2 regions of the Luteibacter sp. ME-Dv--P-043b genome follow, and region 2 is predicted to be linked to the other one. Evidence: riboswitches for the same ligand, from Rfam matches in the RefSeq annotation. Region 2 holds a riboswitch; the other holds the start of a gene.
What was found. Region 2 has a riboswitch for thiamine pyrophosphate ahead of QRN34_RS13305 (TonB-dependent siderophore receptor). Riboswitches for the same ligand answer to the same signal wherever they lie in the genome.

Region 1: it holds a riboswitch for thiamine pyrophosphate, as region 2 does, so the genes downstream of both, thiC (phosphomethylpyrimidine synthase ThiC) here and QRN34_RS13305 (TonB-dependent siderophore receptor) in region 2, are expected to answer to the same signal.

Annotation. Positions count from the first base shown of each region.
Region 1 covers NZ_JARVRT010000018.1:9,536-12,938, reverse strand. The annotation lists gene thiC (phosphomethylpyrimidine synthase ThiC) at 1-1,651, opposite strand, end outside; TPP riboswitch at 1,717-1,823, opposite strand; gene QRN34_RS11480 (DUF3761 domain-containing protein) at 1,999-2,304, shown strand; gene QRN34_RS11475 (alpha-amylase family glycosyl hydrolase) at 2,402-3,403, shown strand, end outside.
Region 2 covers NZ_JARVRT010000021.1:8,744-12,146, forward strand. The annotation lists gene QRN34_RS13295 (MASE1 domain-containing protein) at 1-213, opposite strand, end outside; gene QRN34_RS13300 (phosphotransferase) at 357-1,562, shown strand; TPP riboswitch at 1,566-1,662, shown strand; gene QRN34_RS13305 (TonB-dependent siderophore receptor) at 1,719-3,403, shown strand, end outside.

The DNA of each region.
Region 1 (3,403 bases), on a different contig from region 2:
GCGTGGCATCGTGGTAAGCGCGCGCGGTGTCCGGGTCCAGCGCCAGGTTGAACTGGTCCTCCCAGCGGAAATCGAAGCGCGCGCGCGACAGCGCATCGTCGCGCAGCTTCGCGGCCGGATGGCCCTTGGCCAGGTCCGCGGCATGCGCGGCGATGCGGTAGGTGATGACACCCACCTTGACGTCGTCGCGATCGGGCAGCCCGAGGTGTTCCTTCGGCGTGACATAGCAGAGCATGGCGGTGCCGAACCAGCCGATCATCGCCGCGCCGATGCCGGAGGTGATGTGGTCGTAACCGGGTGCCACGTCCGTGGTCAACGGCCCCAGCGTGTAGAACGGTGCCTCGCCGCACAACGCCAGCTGCTTGTCCATGTTCACCTTGATCTTGTGCATCGGTACATGGCCCGGCCCTTCGATCATCACCTGGCAGCCGTGGTCCCACGCGATGCGGGTCAGCTCGCCCAGCGTTTCCAGCTCGGCGAACTGCGCCGCGTCGTTCGCATCGGCGATGGACCCCGGACGCAGGCCGTCGCCCAGCGACAACGACACGTCGTACTGCCGGCAGATGGCGCAGATCTCCTCGAATTTCTCGTAGAGGAAGCTCTCGCGATGGCCGGCCAGGCACCAGCGCGCCATGATCGAGCCACCGCGACTGACGATACCGGTGACACGCCGTGCCGCCAGCGGCACATGGGCCAGGCGCACGCCTGCGTGGATGGTGAAGTAATCCACGCCCTGCTCCGCCTGCTCGATCAGCGTGTCGCGGAACACCTCCCAGGTGAGCTTCAGCGGATCGCCGCCGACCTTCTCCAGGGCCTGGTAGATCGGCACGGTACCGATGGGCACCGGCGCGTTGCGCATGATCCACGAACGGATGTTGTGGATGTTGCGGCCCGTGGAAAGATCCATGACGGTGTCGGCGCCCCAGCGGGTGGACCACACCAGCTTCTCGACTTCCTCGGCCACGCCGGAGCTGACCGCGGAATTGCCGATGTTGGCGTTGACCTTCACCAGGAAGTTGCGCCCGATGACCATCGGCTCGAGTTCCGGATGGTTGACGTTGGCGGGCAGGATCGCCCGCCCCCGCGCGATCTCGTCACGGACGAACTCGGGGGTGACGACGTCGGGAATCTGGGCACCGAAGCTCTCGCCGTCCGCGCGCCGTTCCGCGGCATCGCTCAAGGCGTGTTCCCGGCCGAGGTTTTCGCGGAAAGCCGCGTACACCATCTCTTCGGTGACGATGCCGGCTTTGGCGAATTCGTATTGCGTCACCAGGCGCCCGGGCAGCCCACGACGCAACGCAACCGGCGCGGGACAGGCTGGCACCACGGCGTCGGCGCTGAGGTTGCCGTTGTCTTCGGGCCGCACGTCGCGACCGTCGATGCGGACCAGCTCACGGGCCGCCAGCCAAGCTTCACGCACGGGCGGCAAGCCACGAGCGAGATCGATGCCCGCTTCGGCATCGGTGTAGGGGCCCGAGGCGTCGTACAGGTTGAGCGGCGCTTCGCGGGGGTCGCTCAGCGTGACCTGGCGAAAGGGAACGCGCAGGTGGGGATGACCGGGCGGGGAAAGGTAGACCTTGCGCGAGCCCCGTATCGGGCCGGTGGTCACGGTCGCGGGCGCATCCGCGTTGACAGGCGTGTTCGAAAGCATGGATCTCTTCTCCTGGAGGATGGGAGACCCGGGGCGACGATAAACAGGGGGTGCACGCCCCATGGCGTGCCTGGCATTCCCGTCCCTTCGCCGGCATGACCCGGATCAGGTTCGAAGGGTCCGGCCGCTGCCATCTCAGCCCTGCCATCGCAGGACACCCCTCGGAACGGGTCAGAGCCTACCCAGTTTCGATGGAAGGGAACAAGTGCTTGCCGCGGCGGCGTAAGCACCGCCGACCTGCAGGCAAATACGGCACGTCGTCACAAGAACCAGCCCTCCGCGACGCGCGCGGCATGGTGCTTGCTCGTCGTTCCGGGCGGAATCACCGCCCGACCAAGGAAACGCCAATGCTTGCCCGTCTACTGCTGTCCCTTGCCGCCACCGCGCTTTTCGCCACGTCCGCGCTGGCCCAGCAGGCCGTTCCCCAACAGGCGCGACCTTCCTCCTATCACCGCGCCGCACCGGGTGCCGCGTTGGTTGAGGACGGCTATTACACGAACCGGGACGGCATCCAGGTGCACCGCCCCGCCCACACCACGAACGACCAGCCGCCCGCTGGTGCATCCGCACAATGCGGCGACGGCTCCTTCAGCTTCAGTCTGAACCGCCGCGGCACCTGCTCCCATCATGGCGGTGTGACGCGCTGGCTCTGATCGCGGCCTTGCAATCGGTTGCACCTCGCGGCACGATCGAGGGCTACGGCACGGGCCTCGCCTGAATCGACAGGCGCCCGGGGCCGACGGAGTAGCGATGAGCATGTTGTGCGACGCCGCGGAAGCCGGTGCGGATGCGTTCCACGAAGCGTTGGGCGGCACGCCCCGGCAAGGTCGGCAGGCAAGCGCGGAGGTGATTCGCCGTCTTTATCGGCTGCTGGAGGCACTCTACGGCCGTAGCGAAGGGTTCGCGGACCACTTCGCCGATCTTTGCGATCGCCTCGGCCACCTCGCCAACGCGCGCCCCGCGGCCCTGCGTGCCCGTGACGAACGACGCGCCGTGCGGCCCGACGGGTTCCTGGAGGAACGCCCCGTGGCCTATATGGCCTACGTGGACCGCTTCGCCGGGGATCTGAACGGCGTGCGCTCACGCATACCGCACCTGCAGAAGCTGGGCGTGACCTACCTGCACCTGCTTCCGTTCCTGCGCGGGCGCAATGGCGAGAACGATGGCGGCTTTGCCGTGCGCGCGTTCGACGAGATCGAACCGCGGCTGGGCACGATGGCCGACCTGGAAGCGCTGTGCACCGACCTGCATGCGGCGGACATCATGCTGTGCTCGGACCTGGTGTTGAACCATGTCGCGGACGACCATGCATGGGCACGCGCCGCCGCCGCGGGCGACACACGTTACCAGGCCTGGTTCCACACTCTGCCCGACCGGCAGGCATGCGACGCCTACGAGGTCGGGCTGGACCAGGTGTTCCCCGAAGCCGCGCCGGGCAACTTCACCCACGTGCCGGCCATGGGCGGTTGGGTCTGGACCACGTTCTATCCTTACCAGTGGGACCTCAACTACGCCCACTTCCCCGTGTTCGCCGCGATGGCCGAGACCATGCTGGGCCTGGCCAACCGTGGCGTCGACGTGTTTCGCCTGGACTCCGCGCCGTTCCTGTGGAAACGCGCCGGCACCGCGTGCACCAACCAGCCGGAAGTACACGTCATCCTGCAGGCGTTGCGCGCGGTCATCGAGCTGGTTGCACCGGGCGTGCTGCTGAAGGCCGAGGCGGTGATGCCGCCGGCCGATGTGTCGCGCTAC
Region 2 (3,403 bases):
CACGCCCAGCATGGAGGCGTGCAGCGCCGACATCTCGGCGATCGGCAGGAACTCGCCGACCGCCAGGGCCGGCCAGAAACGGCGGGGCACCAGCAGCAGGCACGCCAGGCGCAGGCCAGCTGGGAGCATCCAGTGCGAGAACGAGACATTCCGGGTGAGCTCATAGCAGGCCGCATACGCGCCCGCCACGGCGATGCTACGCCCCCAGTCCAACGACTCCGTGTTGTTTGCTCTCACATCCGCCCCCACCAGCCTCCCGATTGGATCGATCGAAGTTGCCGGAAGCGGCACTTTCCACGATCCACGGTTCTAGTCTGAAGGGTTATCGGCGCCATCGCCATCGAATGGAGCGAAATTTGACAAATTTGCCGATTCGGCACGCGGAAGGCGCCCATCGCTACACTGGACCCATGATCGACGACGCGCATTTCACCCATGGATTGGCCGGCGACCAGCAGGTTCCCGACTGGCCGCCCCTGGCTGCAGACGAGGTCTCGTCGGTACTGGTGGGCTATCCGGCGCTGTGTGCGACGGGCCCCATCCTCTGGCACAGCCCACGTCCGCTGTCCGCGGCGGCCCGGGTCGCCACGGCGGGCGGCGAGGTCTTCGTCAAGCGGCATCACCGGCGGGTACGTGACGTCCTTACGCTGCGCGAGGAACATCGCTTCGCCGGGCATGTGCGCGCACGGGGCATACCCGTGCCGGCGGTGCTGGCCGACGCCGCGGGGCACTCCGCCGTCGCCCAGGGCGACTGGGTCTACGAGGTGCACCGATGCGCCACCGGCACGGACGTCTACCGCGATGCGTTCTCGTGGTCGCCCATCGGCGGCATCGCACACGCAAGGGTCGCCGGCGCCATGTTGGCCCGCCTGCACCTCGCCGCCGAGGGCTTCGACGCGCCCCAGCGGGGCACGCAGCTGCTGGTGGCCCGCGCGGACATCCTCGGCGCACGGGATGCGCTGGGTACGCTGGCGGCCCAGCTGCCGATGCGGCCGGCACTGGCGGCCTACCTGCACGAACGCGACTGGCGCAGCGAGATCGCGGCGGCCCTCCAGCCCTGGCAGGTGCGCTCTGCCGCCGGGATCGCCCGCCAGCCCCCCCTGTGGACACATGGCGACTGGCACGTGTCCAACCTGTGCTGGAGTGACGCCGGCGACGAGGCACGGATCACCGACGTGCTGGATTTCGGCCTCTGCGCACGCACCTTCGCCCTGTTCGACCTGGCCACCGCCATCGAGCGCAATGCCATCGCCTGGCTCGACCTGGGGCAGGAGGCGATCGCGCGTACCGACCTGGCGCTGGCCCTCGTGGAAGGTTACCGCTCCGTGCGGCCCCTCGGCGCGGACGACCTTGCCGTGCTCGCCGACGTGCTGCCGGTGGTCCACGTGGATTTCGCCCTCTCCGAAGTGGAGTATTTCGAAGGCGTCACGCGCCGCCGCGACCATGCCGACGTGGCTTACTACACGTTCCTCCTGGGTCATGCGCGGTGGTTCGCCGGCGATGAAGGGCAGGCGCTGCTCAAGGCCCTGCACCACGCCGATCGTGCTTTCGTGGTTCAATAGGCGTTCTAGAAGCGGGGGTGCCGGGCGAATGCCGGGCTGAGAGAGTCCCTTGGAACCTGACCCGGTTAATACCGGCGTAGGGAGCTTGCTGCACCACGGACGTCCTTGCGGGCGGCGCGGTGCGCCGTCGCTTCGTTCCTGCCCACGAAGACGACGATGACCCTTGCCCGTACCTGCCTTGCCCTCGCCCTGATCGCGCTCGCCCCGTCGGCATGGGCGGCCGACGACACCGCGCCGCCCGCGCAGGCGCGCACCTTGCCCACAGTCGACGTGCACGCCAACACGGCGGACGGGTATCGCGCAGCGGATTCGCAGCTGGATACCTTCGGCAGCTTCGGCAGTGCCACGTTGCACGACACGCCAGCGGCCATCACCGTCATCACCCGCGCGCAGATCGACGATCGCCAGCCGCGTTCGCTGAGCGAACTGGTCCGCGGCGACGCCGCCATCAACGACAACTACGCGCCGGCCGGCTACTACCAGGACGTGTCCATCCGCGGTTTTCCGCTGGACCTTGCCACGGGTTTCCGCTTCAACGGCATGATCATGTCGGCGGAACAGTTGCAGGCGCTGGAAGGCAAGGAACGTGTGGAAGTGCTGAAGGGCCTCGGCGGCCTGGAGGCCGGCGTCGTCGAGCCGGGCGGGCTGATCAACTATGTCAGCAAGCGTCCGGCCGAGGTCAACACGCTGACGCTGGGCACCGACTCGCATGGTTCCGCGTACCAGGCACTCGACCTGGGTACATGGTTCACGCCCACGTTTGGCGTGCGCGTCAACGCCGCCAACGAAAAGACCCACGGCGTGGTCGAGCACACCGATGCCCGGCGCAGTTTCGTCTCGATCGGCGCGGACTGGAAGATCGGCGACCGGGCCACGCTGCTGCTGGATACCGACTACCAGACCAGCGGCGGGCGCTCGGCCTCCGGCTACCAGTTGCTGGGCGGTACCGATATCCCGCCGCACCCGCATCGCACGCGCCTGCTGGGTTACCAGCCATGGCAGCGCCCGGTCGGCATCCATTCGAGCAATACGTCGCTTCGCTTCAATTACCGGTTCAGTGACACCTGGAACGCGCAGGTGTCGGCAGGACATAGCCATACGGCGATCGACGACAACGTCGCTTTCGCTTATGGCTGTTTTTACGCCGCGTCGTGCGCCTCGGGCGCCACGCCGGGTTATTTCTTCGCGCCCAACGGCGACTATGACGTCTACGACTTCCGCAGCCCCGACGACACGCGGCAGAACGACGAAGTGCGCGGCGTGGTCACGGGCAGTTTCGCCACGGGGGCGCTGGACCACGAGGTGAACCTGGGTGCCACGGCGTTCCGGCGTACCGTCGACCAGCGTCCCTACGTCTACGATTACGTGGGCACCGCCAACATCGACGATCCGGTGGTGCCCGTGTTCGATCCCTCGCCGAACCAGCCCGGCGCCTCGGTGCGCCGGCTGACCAGCTGGCAGCGCACGCTGTTCGCGATCGACCGGGTCCACCTGGGTGAGCAATGGCAGGTATTGGCTGGCGCGCGCCTGGTCCGGCTGGACGAGCGGGCGTATGACAGTGCCGGCGCCCTGGAGCGTGCCACCCGCCAGACGAAGACGCTGCCGCAGGCCGCCGTGCTGTGGCAGCCGACCGCACCGCTGACCACCTACGTCAGCTATGGCGAAGGCCTTTCGCTGGGCCGCGAGGCGCCGTACTGGACCTCCAACGGCGGCACGACGCTGGCGCCGCTGCATTCCCGCCAGGCGGAAGCCGGCATCAAGTACGCCGTGAACGATGCCCTGGACCTGCAGGCCGCGCTCTATCGCATTCGCCAGTCGTATCAGTTCGCGCGCCCCGACGG